4 regions of the Hymenobacter sp. APR13 genome follow, and region 2 is predicted to be linked to each of the others. Evidence: riboswitches for the same ligand, from Rfam matches in the RefSeq annotation. Region 2 holds a riboswitch; each other region holds the start of a gene.
The links. A riboswitch is a leader RNA that binds a small molecule or an ion and turns the genes downstream of it on or off. The one in region 2 is predicted to bind S-adenosylmethionine.

Region 1 (3,606 bases), 1.3 Mb from region 2:
ATGGGGCTTTGGCGGGCTTGGGCTGCAGCACGTTGTCGGCTACCTGGTAGTACTTGCCGTCGTAGCTGAAATGGTCCTGCTTCCACACGTTGGTCACCACGTCCAGCCACTCGCGGGTGCGGGCGTACCGGTCGTCGTGCTGCTCGAAGTGCAGGCCATACTTGGTGGCCTCATCCTTCCACCAGCTCGATACCACGTTCAGCGACAACCGCCCGGGCGCAATCAAATCGATGTTGGCGGCCTGCTTGGCCAGCAGCGCGGGGTTGTGGAAGGTGGGCCGCACGGCCACCATAATTTCCAGCTGCTCGGTGACAGCGGCCAGCGCGGCGGCCGTGCTCCAGGCCTCCAGCGAAGGCGCCTCGGTGCCTTTGATGTCGTTCAGGTACAGCTCCGCAATCAGCGTGAGGTCGTAGCCCAACGCCTCGCTGCGCTGCGCCAGCTGCTTCACATAGCTCCAGTCGGTGGGCATCTGCTCGTCCTCGACGTTGCGCAGCCAGCCCCCGAAAACGGGCATCCAATAGCCAAATTTCATGGTTCGTTGAGTTGAGTAGAACGTCATGCTGAGCTTGCCGAAGCATCTCGCGTGCTGACGTTGTGATAGTAATCCGGCGTCAGCACGCGAGATGCTTCGGCAAGCTCAGCATGACGTTCTGATTGTTTGCTTGAATGAATCGTCGGCCTATGCCGTGGCCACTCCCTCCTGAGCCACCGCCGTCACCGGCAGCTGCGATTCCAGGTAGTCCACGAAGCGGGCGTAGGGGTCGAAGCCGACCACGTTCACGGCGTCGGCCACGAAGTTGGACAGGGCGTTGATGTCGTAGAACAGCACGTCGCCGGTGCGGTCATCAAGCAAGTATTCGATGCCGCCCACGTCGATTTTGGCGGCGGCCACGATGCGCTCCACGGCTTCAATCACCTCGGCGGGTGGCGTGAAGGCCTCTACCTGGATTCCCTTTTTCGGGGCTTCCGTCAGGCAGAACTCGGCCGACTGCTCTTCCGGAATCTGGCAGATTTCGGCCGGGCACAGGTTGAAGCTCTCGCCGGTGGTGTACACCTTCATGGCGTAGAGAAACTTGCCATTGAGCGTTTCCACGCGGTGAATGTGGCCGCCGCGGGGCGTCACGTACTCCTGCACCAGCGCCGTCTGGTCGATGCCCAGGTCAATCTGGTTGTTGTCGACGGCGGCTTGCAGGCCTTCCGGCGTATCGAAGCGGATGATGCCCGCGCCGCTGCCGCCGATGTTCACCTTCACCACCACCGGAAAGCGCAGCTCGCGCGCGGCATCCGCGGCCCGCGAGGCGTGGTTGATGACCCGCGAAGCCGGATATTTTAGCCCCAGCGACTCAAACAAGGACAGCTGCCGTGCCTTGTTGGTCTCGATGGCCGTGGCCGCCGAGCCGTTGATGATGCGCGTACCGATGCGCTCCAGATGCGTGGCGTAGCCGGCCGTGTGGAAGATACCCTGCCCATGCCCGCGCAGGTACGCCGACGAGCTCATGCGGTTCACCACGAGGCTGTAGCGGCTTTCCCTTTCCGAGGGGTTGAACAGGTGATGCGCGGCGTCGATTTTCTCGTAGGGCAGGCCGCGGCGGTCCAGCTCCGCAAACAGGGGCTTGAACCACTCGGGGTGCTCGAAATAGATACCTATGGGCTTTTGGAGGGATGACACAGTCAGAAGCAAAAAGACGGAAAATGAAAAACGAAACGGCGCCGGCAGAAGCGCAACGCCACCGGCTCCCGGGAAAAAACAACGCAGGAACGGAAGTCCGGCCTAGCCGATTACACCGCCCGCAAACCGCGCAACGAACGAATCAGCAGCCACCGCAGGCCGCCAAACGGAGCGCAAAGCCTGCACCCGGCCTGGCCATCGGGCGACAATCCGAGAAAAAGAGGAGGTGCGGGCGCGAAGCCGCTCAGTGCAGCAGCCGGCCGACGTGCAGCGCCGGCGGGCGCATACCCGCGAAAACAGAGAAGGGGCTAGCTACGCCCGACAACAACAGCAACAACAGCCCCGGCCCGCCAGCCGCAACGCGGCAGCCGGAGCCAAAAAAGCGGAGGTTGAATGCAGGAGGTTGTTGGAAGCGTCCACGGCAACTTGTTTTTATATGGTCAGGAATTGGCACCGTTCCGGAGGGTTCCGGGTGGTTGCCGACGCTTCATCGAGCCTGTCTCTCAGCGCCTCTGTATAAAAACAATCCTTCGGGCTAGAAAGAATTGATAGGGCAAAGGTAAAACCGGATTGCTGCCCCCGCAACCCGGACTGTACAAAGCCCCAACCGCCCCATTTTGTTGCGACTGGCGGTTCTTTCCTCGCCCCTGGCTGCCCGCCTCCGCCAGCCCGAAGCCGGGGCCACGGCCTTCGCCCGCCAGTGCTGGAACCGGCCGATTCCAAGGCGTCAGCCCCGATAAAAACCCGCGACCGAGCCCGCAAACGAAGGTTTAACCGAAAAATTTAAATTTTTCAAGAGGCCAGTTTTTAGCCTTGGCACCGAAAACTGGCACCGGAGTTGCAAATGACCTTGCAGAAGCCCGGCCGCCAGTCCGGACGGCAGCGGGCTTCTTTCACCCGTCATAAATTTTCCAATCATAGCCATGAAGAAGTTCCTCGTCATCCTCGCCGCTTTCTCGTTTTCTGCCGCCGCCGTTTCGGCCCAGACGCTGCCCGCCAAAGCGCCTCACGGCCAGCACCGCATGAAAGGCGACAAAGCCGCCAAAACGCCCGAGCAGCGCGCCGACCACGCCGCCAAGAGCCTCACCAAGCAGCTCGGCCTGTCGGCCGCCCAGACTGAGCAGGTGCGCCAGCTGCACCTGAGCCGCGCCAAGGAAATGCAGGCCTACAAAGCCCAGGTCGGCACCACGCCCGCTACCAAGCGCCAGCACCATGAGGCCATGAAGGGCAAAAAAGCCCAGTACGACGCCCAGCTCAAGCAAATCCTGAGCGCCGACCAGTACGCCAAGTACACCCAGCTGCAGTCTGACCGCATGGCCAAGCGCAAAGCCCACCAGGGCCCCAAGCAGGCCAAAGGCTAAGCTTTCCTGCCACCAAAAAAAACCAGCCCTGACGGTAACGTCAGGGCTGTTTTTTTGTGTCATTCCGAGCGAAGCGAGGAATCTGGGTGATGCTGTAGCATGCGTGGTTACCCAGATTCCTCGCTTTGCTCGGAATGACACCCTACTTTGCGGAATCCGCCTCACCGGCAATGCGGCCGTGCTCGGCAAACCAGCGCAGGCGGTAGCACATGATGGCCGTGTCGCCGAGCTGGGCCAGCAGGCGGTAGTTGGCCACGGCCCCCACGGCGGCCCCGATGACGGGCACCAGCTGGGCCAGCTTGGCCAAGTCGATGTAGTCGCGGTACTCCTGCTGGAACGTGCGCCAGTCGAAGGTTTCGGCAGTGACGGTTTGCTGCGTTTCGGGCCAGGCGGCGAGCTGGCAGTAGGTTTCGCGGCGGGTGTGCTGGCTGCTGAAGGCCAGCTGGAAGATGTGCAGCAGGTAGAGCCGCTCCGGGAAGCTGCGCACGTCATGGCCGTAGAGGGCGGCAATATCAAACAGCAGCTTCAGCTTGATGCCCAGCAGCAGCGGAAAATCGGCCAGGCCCAGCAGGAAGC
Region 2 (3,606 bases):
GGGTTACCACGTTGAACGTGTTGCTCTGGGCAGCGCCATCGGGGGTCATGGTGATGGTTTTACCGGGCTGGTCGAACGTGTATTTGCCGTTTACGGCACCAGCGGGCGAGGTCATGTTGTACTGGCCGTTGGCGAAGAAGGTGATGCGCTCATCTTCCTGGGCATCGGTCTGCTTTACTTTGTCGCCGGCGGCGCTCAGTTCTTTATCTGTTTTCCAGACTTTGCTTTGCGTGCCGTAGAGCATGTTTACGCCTTCTACTTTACCTTCCTTGCTGCCACACGAGGCGGCAAACAACGACACAAGCATCAGGAGGCTGGCCAGGTAGCGGAACGGATGGGAGAGAGTTTTCATGGAATTCCGTGAAATGGTTGAGAGATGAAAAGCGTGTTTTGCCTGAGCCGAAGGGTGCCGGCCGACCACTGGCAACCCCAGTGTTGCGCTTCTTACGGGAGGTTGCGGCAAGATGTTTACAGCTGATATATATGGCCTGATAACTTATTGCGGATCTTGGCGTAAGAAGCCACACGACAGGCCCTGAAGCTGGTAGTCGGCTCTTTTCCCACTCTTCCAACCCAACGCACGACTATGGGACTCTTTGATTTTCTCTCGAACGAAGGCGAAAAAAAACCCGTTGAACCCGTTAAGCCCGCTGCTACCGGCGACACCGACTTCTTCGGCAATGCCAACGCCGCCGCCGGCGAAACCTACACGGTAGTAAGCGGCGACTCGCTCTCCAAAATTGCCCGCAACCACTACGGCGACGGCACCAAATGGAAGCAGATCTACGAAGCCAACAAGGCCATCATCGGCGCCGACCCCGACAAAATCGAAATCGGCCAGGTACTGACCCTGCCCAAAGAATAGCCGTTTCCTTTTCCAGGAAATGTACTAAAAGCCGCCTTGCAAAGGGCGGCTTTTTTTGTGTCTTTCCCTGGCACTTTGGCCGCTGGGCAGGCTGGTTTCGCCCCCGAAAACCGACTGGCCAGCGGCGGCATTTTCAGCTACCACCACCGCTGCAGCGGCAGTAGCCGGGGCCTTTTCGGCCGCTTACAGAAGCCGGCAACTCCGATTAGCCGAATAAGCCATCAATCATACAAATCAAATTATCAGATACATACACACAACCTCCACTACAGATACAGCCATCAGGAGCGCGCAAACGGCGTTCTTTTGCTTGCGCCAAAAAAAATAACCGGCAGCTGTTGCAGATATCAAAACTACGCCTATACCTTTGCAACACCAACCCGGTACTCCCCCGCTCGCGGCGGGGAAGTTTTCATAGGATTTATACAGAAGTGGCGAGAGAATAGGCTCCCCGACCCACTGGCAACCTTCGACCGCGCGAAAGGTGCCAATTCCTACCCGACCAGCCATCCGGCGGCGGGGCATATAACCTCGGAGTACCATGGAAAACACCCTCGCTTTCGCCCCCCAATACCCCACCGCTTCGGCCGCCTTCGGGCCTGCTGCTTCGCCGTGGGGTTTGCGCGTTTCTGCGGCTACGGCCCTAGTTGCCGGCCGAATGCGAATGCGCGGCTGTTGCGGCGCGTGTTGTTGCTGTTGCTAGCCTGAATCCGGCTACGCAGCCCCCCCCTCCCCCTCCTGCACACCTGACCGGTACCGGCCTGCCCTGGCCCCCGGCTCCCTCCTTTGCTTTGGCCTAGCCGGTTCCGTGCGCGGTTCGGCTGGTTCGGCAGAGGACTCTGCTACGCTTCGGCGCGGCATTTCAGCGGTCTACGCTCCCCTTTCCCATACCAAACGCCTTCCAAATCAGCCCTGCCATGTCCACGCAGAACCTCCACTTCGAGACCCTTCAGCTCCACGCCGGCCAGCAGCCCGACCCCGTTACCGGTTCGCGCGCCGTGCCCATTCACCAGACCACCAGCTACGTGTTCAAGAACGCCGAGCACGGCGCCAACCTGTTTGCGCTGAAGGAGTTCGGCAACATCTACACCCGCCTGATGAACCCCACCACCGACGTGTTCGAGCAGCGCGTGGCGGCCTTGGAAGGCGGCGTGGCGGCCTTGGCGGTATCGTCGGGGCAGGCGGCGCAATTCATTGCCCTCAACAACATCCTGCAGGCCGGCGACAACTTCGTGAGCACCACGCACCTGTATGGTGGCACCTACAACCAGTTCAAGGTGGCCTTCAAGCGCCTGGGCATTGAGGTGCGCTTCGCCGACGGCGACCAGCCCGCCAAGTTTGAGGCCCTGATTGACGAGAACACCAAGGCCATTTACCTGGAAACCATCGGCAACCCCAGCTTCAGCATCCCCGATTTTGAGGCTATTGCCGCCATTGCCCGCAAGCACGACCTGCCGCTCATCGTGGACAACACCTTTGGGGCGGGCGGTTACCTGTTCCGGCCGCTGGAGCACGGCGCCAGCATCGTGGTGGAATCAGCTACCAAGTGGATTGGCGGCCACGGCACCAGCGTGGGCGGCGTGATTGTGGACGGCGGCACCTACGACTTCGGCAACGGCAAGTTCCCGCAGTTCACCGAGCCGTCCGACGGCTACCACGGGCTGGTGTTCAACGACGTATTCGGCAAAAACGGGCCGTTCGGCAACATTGCTTTCATCATCCGGGCCCGGGTGGAAGGCCTGCGCGACTTTGGTCCGTCGCAGAGTCCGTTCAACTCTTTCCTGCTGCTGCAGGGCCTCGAAACGCTGAGTCTGCGGGTGGAGCGCACCGTGGAAAACGCCCTGCGCGTGGCTACGTGGCTGGAGCAGCACCCGCAGGTGGAAGCCGTGAACTACCCCGGTCTGCCGAGCAGCCCCTACCACCAACTGGCCCAGAAATACCTGAAGCGCGGCTACGGCGGCGTGCTCACCTTCGCCATCAAAGGCAGCAAGGAAACCGCCACCCAGTTCATCGACAACCTGAAGCTGGTAAGCCACTTGGCCAACGTCGGCGACGCCAAAACGCTCATCATCCAGCCCTCGGCCACCACGCACCAGCAGCTTTCCGACGCCGAGCAGCGCGCCGCCGGCGTAACGCCCACGCTGCTACGCCTGTCGGTGGGCATCGAGCACTTCGACGATATCCGGGCCGACTTGCAGCAGGCCTTCGACGCCGTGCGCAACGCCGCCACGCCAGACCCCAAAGAAACTACGCTGCTGCCCGAGCCGCAGCCCGAACATGCCGCACCGCTGGAGGTGTAAGTGAGAGTGGGGTTATGGGCGGGCTGTTTTGAGAGGGCAGCCCGCCCCGCCTCCAGCCTCGCGGCACGCGGGCAGGACGTCGGTTTTTTTGTGAGAGAGGAAACCGATACTCCCTGCCCGCCCATGGCCGGGGCTGAGCCGGCACTACCGGCTCAGCCTGCGGGCTATGGATATTCTCACGGCCCTGATGGCCGATTTGCACCGTCAGGCTTCGGCTTGGCATACGCGCCGCAGGCGGGCAGCCGGTGCGCCACTTGCGCCAATTGGCGGCCACGCGCTTCGCACGTCGCGAAACTGATTTTCGCGCTCCTTTTTTCTTTCTGATGAGCTCTACCATTTCTTCTGACGCGCCGCACGTGTTCCGGTTGCCCCGGCCGCTGCGGCTGGAAAACGGGGCGCTGCTGCCGCAGGTGGAGGTAGCCTACCAGACCTACGGCCGCC
Region 3 (3,606 bases), 790 kb from region 2:
GCTTGCCCGTGGCGGCCTCCGTAATGCGGCCGGTCAGCAGCAGCTGCTGGGCCTGGGTTGAACCGGCGCCGGCCAGCAGCAAAAGCAACAACAGAAAGTGGTAGCGGTAAGGAAGCAACAAGGGTAATCGGCAGCTGGAAATCAGATAAGTGACAGACGGCGAGGCGTAAGATACGGCTTTCGGATAGCCCTGCCATGCCTCTCACATAGCGCAAGCGAAAAAGCACCCGCTACGTTCCGCCATCCTTGTATACAAGAGGGTTGTCGTCAGGTTATCAAATTGTTAGCATACTGCGGGCTACTGCACCACCACTTCCACCCGGCGGTTGCGGGGGCGCTGCTGCGGGTCGCGGTTGTCGGCCACGGGGCGCGTGCCGCCGTAGCCCCGCGCCAGCAGCCGCACCGAGTCGATGCCCTGCTGCACCAGGTAGCGGCGCACCACCCGGGCCCGCTGCTGGGAGAGGCGCAGGTTCAGGTGGGCCTCGCCCACGTTATCGGTGTGGCCGGCCACTTCCAGGCGCAGGCCGGGCTGGCGGCGCAGCGTCTGGGCCAGCTCGTTGAGCGTAGGAAGGCTGGAGGGCAGCAGCTCCGCTGTGCTTTGGGCGAAGTACAGGTTGGGCAGCGTGACGGCCGCGCCCCTGGCCAGGTTGCCCAGCTCCGCCAGCGCCGGCGGGTCGTTTTTAGGCGGAAGCGGCCGGGCGACCCCGACGGACCGGGGAGCCGGCTTCGCCGGGGCGGCGGGGCGGGGCTTGGGCAGTGGGGCGGACGCGGGGCGCGGGCGGTAGCCGATGACCAGAGCCGCTTTGGCGGGCACAGACGTGATACGGGCCCGCCGGGCGGCCATAAAAGCGGCCGTGTCGGCGGCGGTAGCGAGCTTAACCCGCACTGGCCGCGCCGACCAGAGGTAGCTCATTGGAATGGGCTGAATGTTGGACTGCCCGCCGAAGAAATCCGTTATCGACGCGTCGGGCCGCTGCCAGGCCAGCAGCAGCCGGGAGTCCAGCGCGTTCTGGTAGTACTCCACCCGCAGCGCGTAGCGCTTCCCGGCCTCCAGCCGCACGCGGGCTTGGCCCTTGGTAAAGTGCTGGTCGCGCCAGGAGTCGAACAGCAGCTGGTTGTCCAGCCACATCCGCACGCCGTCGTCCACGGTCAGGTGCAGCACGTACTGGCCCGTCACGGGCGCTTCCAGAAAACCCGTCCAGCGCACCGAGAAATGCTCGGCCGGTACGCCCGGGGCGGGCGGCAATTTGCGCCACTCAAAATCCAGCTGGTTGTCAATGCGCGTCAGTACGGCCCGCTCGAAATTCTGCCCCCGGTAATACGTGCCCGTCAGGCCGCGCGGCGTCAGGGTTTGAGCGGGGCTGAGGAGCGGAGCCAGGAGCAGGGCGGCAACCCCGGCGGCGTAGGATAGTGGTAGCATGATAAAAGAGTAAGTGATATGCAAGACTCAAACCAGGCAAACCGCCTCTCATTTCAACGAAGAATTCAACGCCTCATTGTGCCCATTTCACCAAACGCTCCGCACTGCCAACGCGGCCCGTTGCAATTCCTGGGTTTCCGGTTGTATCTTCGCTGCGTTACTTATCCAGAAAGACCGAGGGATTGGGCCCGATGACGTCTTAGCAACCTGAAATAAAACAAGGTGCTAATTCCCTTTTCAGGGCCTTTGCGGGCGCTGGAAGAAGATAAGAACAGGATTCGCGTCCCGCGCGGCTCTTTCTGGATAGGCACTTTTTGCTGCTGATTTTCTTTAGAAGAGCCGATATGCCGACCGTCCTCCCTGCCCCCGCCACTACGTCCCCCCTCCACGACATCCTGCGTCAGCGCGTGCTGATTCTCGACGGCGCCATGGGCACCATGATCCAGCGCCACACGCTCACGGAGGAGGATTTCCGGGGCACGCGCTTCGCCGACCACCCCAAGCCCCTGCGCGGCAACAACGACCTGCTCAGCCTCACCCGCCCCGACATCATCCGGGGCATTCACGACGAGTACTTCGCCGCCGGGGCCGACATGGTGGAAACCAACACCTTCAGCGGCACCACCATCGCCCAGGCCGACTACGCGCTGGAGCACATTGTATATGAGCTGAACTACGAGTCGGCGCGGCTGGCGCGGGAGTCGGCGGATGCCTTTACGGCCCTCACGCCCGACAAGCCGCGCTTCGTGGCGGGGGCCGTGGGGCCCACCAACCGCACCGCCAGCCTCTCGCCCGACGTGAACCGCCCCGGTTTCCGGGCCGTGACGTTCGATGAGCTGGCCACCGCCTACCTGGAGCAGGTGCGCGGCCTCGTGGACGGCGGCTCCGACGCGCTGCTCATCGAAACCATCTTCGACACGCTCAACGCCAAGGCCGCCCTGTTCGCGGTGCAGAAGTTCTTTGACGAGGGCGGCAAAGTGGTGCCCGTCATGATTTCGGGTACGATAACCGATGCCTCGGGCCGCACCCTGAGCGGGCAGACGGTGGAGGCGTTCTGGAACTCCATCCGCCATTTGCCGCTGCTGAGCGTGGGGTTGAACTGCGCCCTCGGCGCCGACCAGCTCAAAGTATACATCAAGGAGCTGAGCCGCATTGCCGACGTACACATTTCGGCCTACCCCAACGCCGGCTTGCCCAACGCCTTTGGCGGCTACGATGAGTCGGCCCAGGAATTTGCGGGCGTAGTGGAGGGCTACCTGGCCGACGGCCTCGTGACGGTGGTGGGCGGCTGCTGCGGCACCACGCCCCAGCACATCGGCGAGCTGGCCCGCCTGGCCGAAAAGTACGCGCCGCGCCTCTTACCGGAAGTGCCCAGAGCCACCCGTCTGAGCGGCCTGGAACCGTTTGGCGTGTACCCCGACAGCCTGTTCGTGAACGTAGGCGAGCGGTGCAACGTGACCGGCAGCCGCGCCTTCGCCCGCCTCATCCGCACCGGCAACTACGAGGCAGCCCTGCAGGTAGCCCGCGACCAGGTGGAAGGCGGCGCGCAGGTTATCGACGTGAACATGGACGAGGGTATGCTCGACTCGGAGCAGGCCATGACCACGTTCCTGAACCTGATTGCCTCGGAGCCCGACATTTCGCGGGTGCCCGTCATGATTGACTCCTCGAAGTGGAGCGTGCTGGAAGCCGGCCTCAAGTGCGTGCAGGGCAAGAGCATCGTCAACTCCATTTCCCTGAAGGAAGGTGAGGAGGTGTTCCGGCAACGGGCCCGCACCGTGCGCCAGTACGGCGCGGCCGTGGTGGTCATGGCCTTCGACGAGAACGGCCAGGCCGACAACTACGAGAAGCGCATCGAAATCTGCCGGCGCAGCTACGACATCCTAGTGAACGAAGTCGGTTTCCCGGCCGAGGACATCATTTTCGACCCCAATATCCTGACGGTGGGCACCGGCATGGAGGAGCACCGCAACTACGCGCTGGACTTCATCGAGGCGGTCCGCTGGATCAAGCAGAACTTGCCCGGTGCCCTCACCAGCGGCGGTGTTTCGAACATCAGCTTCTCGTTCCGCGGCAACGACGTAGTGCGCGAGGCCATGCACTCGGCCTTCCTCTACCACGCCATCCGCGCCGGCCTGGACATGGGCATCGTGAACCCCAGCCAGTTGGCCGTGTACGACGAGGTG
Region 4 (3,606 bases), 2.3 Mb from region 2:
GGTGCGGGGCCAGTTCCTGGGCCATCGTCTTCATCAACTGCATGATACCGCCCTTGCTGGTGGCGTAGTTGACGTGCCCAGCCCAGGGAATAACCTCGTGCACCGAACTCATACAGATGATTTTGCCGGTGGCTTTGGAAATCTCCGGCTGCGGGCCGCGCCGCACAAACTCGCGGGCGGCCTCGCGGGCGCACAAAAACTGCCCGGTCAGGTTCACGCCAATAACTTTCTGCCACTGCTCCAGCGTCATGTTCAGCAGCGGGGCATCGTCCTGGATGCCGGAGTTGTTGATGAGGATATGCAGCGTGCCGGCCTGCTCGCGGATCTGGTCGAACATGCGCAGCACGTCTTCTTCCTTGCTCACATCGGCCTGCAGCACTGTGGCCTGGCCGCCGGCCTGCTCTATTTCACGCACCACTTCGGCCGCATCGTCGGCGCTGTGCGAGTAATTGACAAACACCCGGGCACCCTCGGCGGCCAGGGCTCGGGCCACCCCGGCCCCAATGCCGGAGCTACCGCCCGTGACGAGGGCTACTTGGTTTTGGAGGCGCTTGGAAGAAGGAAGTGCAGGCATAGTTGAAAGGCAAGGTGTCTCCTGTAAGACTACGTTGCGCGGCTGTAGGTTACATGAAGTTTCCGCTACCAAGGTTGGCCCCCACCTACGAGTGGGCCGTGACGGCAGGAAAACCCCAGCCTGATTTCCGACGGATTGAGCCGGCTCCTGGGCCCGGCCAGAGTGGCGCTTCGGCTAGGGTCGCTATAGGGCGGAAAGGCACTGGCACGGTGCTACCGGTTCTAGCTGCGCCGTTCTGGCAGGTCGGGACCAAGCTGCTGCAACCGGCTACCATTTGCACATAAAAATCTATAATTTAATAGTTTAACCATAAAATAACCTCTGCAAAGATTAGCTCTGCGCCCTTGTAAATGAAATATAATTTGGAAGTGTAAAATTTCCGCTTCTACCTTTGTACTACCAATTCTTTACCCCCCGAAAGGATTGTTTTTATACAGAGGCGTGGAGAGACAGGCTCGACGAAACGCCGGCAACCAGCGGACCTTCCGAAACGGTGCCAAGTCCTGACCATATAAAAACAACAAGCCGTGAAATCCTTGTTCAACACCGCCGCCGCTTCTGCTACCCTCTGTGCTGTACAGCATGGATGTTGTGGTATGCTGAGCATGGGCTGTTGTCAGGGCTAGGCACGCTCCCATTTTTCTGGTTTGTGCGCCGCCTATTTCTGAGCTGACGCGCGCATTTGCGCCGTCGGCCAGGGGAACCGCACACCCGTTTCTGTTTCGCTGAAAACTGCGCTGCGCCGCTGCGTAGGCCGTTTTCGCCGAAACCATCTTCCGGCCGGAATGCCGCGACCCAATCGGGCGGCTTCCTCCTCCCCTCTTTCTGCTATGCCTGCAGCTGATGCTGCGCCGGCCGCCCACGCCTTGCTGGACCGCCTGCGCCCTCTCATAGTGGCCGCCTCCGCCCTGGAGCGCCTGCGTCTGGTGGCCGACACCTTCCCCGGTCAGGCCGTTTTTTCCACCTCGTTCGGGCTGGAAGACCAGATCATCAGCCACCTGATTTTCGCCCACAACTTGCCCATTGAGGTGTTCACCCTCGATACCGGCCGCAACTTCCAGGAAACCTACTCTACCTGGAATAAGACGCTGATCCGCTACCAGAAGCCCATTGCGGTGTACGCCCCGCAGCGCGAGGACCTGGAAAACCTGCTCCTGCAGAAAGGCCCGAACTCCTTCTACGAGAGCGTGGACAACCGCAAGGAGTGCTGCCACATCCGCAAGGTGGAGCCCCTGAACCGGGCCCTGGCCGGCCGCGGGGCCTGGGTGACCGGCATCCGGGCCGAACAGTCGCAGAACCGGCAGACGATGGACCCCGTGGAGTGGGACGCGGCGCACCAACTCGTAAAAATCCACCCGCTCTTCGACTGGACCTGGGAGCAGGCGCTGGCCTTTGTGCAGCAAGAGGGCATTCCGGTGAACCCGCTGCACCAGCAGGGCTTCGTGAGCATCGGCTGCGCCCCCTGCACCCGCGCCATCAAGCCCGGCGAGGATTTCCGGGCCGGCCGCTGGTGGTGGGAAGACCTTTCGGCCAAGGAGTGCGGCCTGCACGCCACCGCGCATCACGACGGCCCCGACCCGGTGGTGGAGCCGGTTCCGGCCAGATAGCACGGCAAAAAAGAACGTCATGCTGAGCGAAGTCGAAGCATTTCTACCGCTGGCTAATCAAGTTGATTCCAACGTCAACCGCTCCATAGCCCAGGGTTTAAACCTTGGGTTAATGAACCGCCACAACGAAGCGGTAGAGATGCTTCGGCTGCGCTCAGCATGACGGACAACAACAGAACTGAAATCCAGACAAATATGAGTACCACTTTCGATTACCTCGACCGGCTGGAAGCCGAAGCCATCCACATCCTGCGGGAGGTGGCGGGGCAGTTTGAGCGGCCGGCCCTGCTGTTTTCGGGCGGCAAGGATTCCATTGTACTCACGCGTTTGGCCGAGAAAGCCTTCCGCCCCGGCCGCTTCCCCTTCCCGCTGGTGCACGTGGATACCGGCCACAACTTCCCCGAGGTGCTGGCCTACCGCGACCAGCTAGCCGCCCAGCTGGGCGAAAAGCTGGTGGTGCGCAAGGTGGAGGATACGATTAAGCGGCAGCGCCTGCGTGAGCCGGGCGGCAAGTACCCCAGCCGCAACCCGCTGCAGACCTACACGCTGCTGGAGGTAATCGAGGAGTTTGAGTTCGACGCCTGCATCGGCGGGGCCCGCCGCGACGAGGAAAAGGCCCGGGCCAAGGAGCGCATCTTCTCGGTGCGCGACGAATTTGGCCAGTGGGACCCCAAGCGCCAGCGCCCCGAGCTCTGGAACATCTACAACGGCCGCATCCAGAAGGGCGAAAACGTGCGCGTGTTCCCGATTTCCAACTGGACGGAGCTGGACGTGTGGCGCTACATCCAGCGCGAAAACATTCCGCTGCCCGACATCTACTTCGGCCACGAGCGTACCTGCGTGGTGCTGCCCTCGGGCCAGCTGCTGGGCCTCACCGAGCATTTGCAGCTCGATGACGAAGACGAAATCGTGACCCGGCAGGTGCGCTTCCGCACCGTGGGCGACTCCACCTGCACCGCCGCCGTGGAAAGCGACGCCCGCACCGTGGAAGACATCATCCAGGACCTGCTGCTGGCCAAAGTAAGCGAGCGGGGCGCCACCCGCCTCGACGACAACATCTCCGAAGCCGGCATGGAAGACCGCAAGCGGAACGGATATTTCTAAATGTGTGAAATGTGACGAATGTGGGTGAATGTGAGAAATAAAGGGTGCACCGTCCGGCACAATGACGCGCCGCTCTGCTGCTCTTTCTCACCACTCATTCCACTTCGCTGAACAGTCATTTTTCACATTTCTCACATTCACCCACATTCTTCACATTACAACCGTGGACTTACTTCGATTTATCACCTGCGGGAGCGTGGATGACGGCAAGAGCACCCTGATTGGGCGGCTGCTGTACGACTCCGAATCCGTGTCGCTGGACGTGCTGGCGGCGCTGGAGAAGCGGCAGGCTTCCAATGGCACCGTGGATTTGGCGTTGCT

Region 1: it holds a riboswitch for S-adenosylmethionine, as region 2 does, so the genes downstream of both, N008_RS00250 (RimK family alpha-L-glutamate ligase) here and N008_RS05635 (O-acetylhomoserine aminocarboxypropyltransferase/cysteine synthase family protein) in region 2, are expected to answer to the same signal.
Region 3: it holds a riboswitch for S-adenosylmethionine, as region 2 does, so the genes downstream of both, metH (methionine synthase) here and N008_RS05635 (O-acetylhomoserine aminocarboxypropyltransferase/cysteine synthase family protein) in region 2, are expected to answer to the same signal.
Region 4: it holds a riboswitch for S-adenosylmethionine, as region 2 does, so the genes downstream of both, N008_RS15180 (phosphoadenylyl-sulfate reductase) here and N008_RS05635 (O-acetylhomoserine aminocarboxypropyltransferase/cysteine synthase family protein) in region 2, are expected to answer to the same signal.

The regions. Positions count from the first base shown of each region.
Region 1 is NZ_CP006587.1:69,523-73,128, forward strand. It holds gene N008_RS00245 (LLM class flavin-dependent oxidoreductase) at 1-532, opposite strand, end outside; gene N008_RS00250 (RimK family alpha-L-glutamate ligase) at 680-1,669, opposite strand; SAM riboswitch class I at 2,099-2,192, opposite strand; gene N008_RS00255 (hypothetical protein) at 2,593-3,030, shown strand; gene N008_RS00260 (EcsC family protein) at 3,173-3,606, opposite strand, start outside.
Region 2 is NZ_CP006587.1:1,335,629-1,339,234, forward strand. It holds gene N008_RS21355 (lipocalin family protein) at 1-352, opposite strand, end outside; gene N008_RS05630 (LysM peptidoglycan-binding domain-containing protein) at 587-865, shown strand; SAM riboswitch class I at 1,284-1,397, shown strand; gene N008_RS05635 (O-acetylhomoserine aminocarboxypropyltransferase/cysteine synthase family protein) at 1,783-3,165, shown strand; gene metX (homoserine O-acetyltransferase family protein) at 3,489-3,606, shown strand, end outside.
Region 3 is NZ_CP006587.1:2,130,278-2,133,883, forward strand. It holds gene N008_RS08925 (DUF5686 and carboxypeptidase-like regulatory domain-containing protein) at 1-121, opposite strand, end outside; gene N008_RS21510 (PA14 domain-containing protein) at 299-1,420, opposite strand; SAM riboswitch class I at 1,579-1,692, shown strand; gene metH (methionine synthase) at 1,765-3,606, shown strand, end outside.
Region 4 is NZ_CP006587.1:3,632,395-3,636,000, reverse strand. It holds gene N008_RS15185 (SDR family oxidoreductase) at 1-574, opposite strand, end outside; SAM riboswitch class I at 1,001-1,092, shown strand; gene N008_RS15180 (phosphoadenylyl-sulfate reductase) at 1,405-2,181, shown strand; gene cysD (sulfate adenylyltransferase subunit CysD) at 2,341-3,285, shown strand; gene N008_RS15170 (sulfate adenylyltransferase subunit 1) at 3,449-3,606, shown strand, end outside.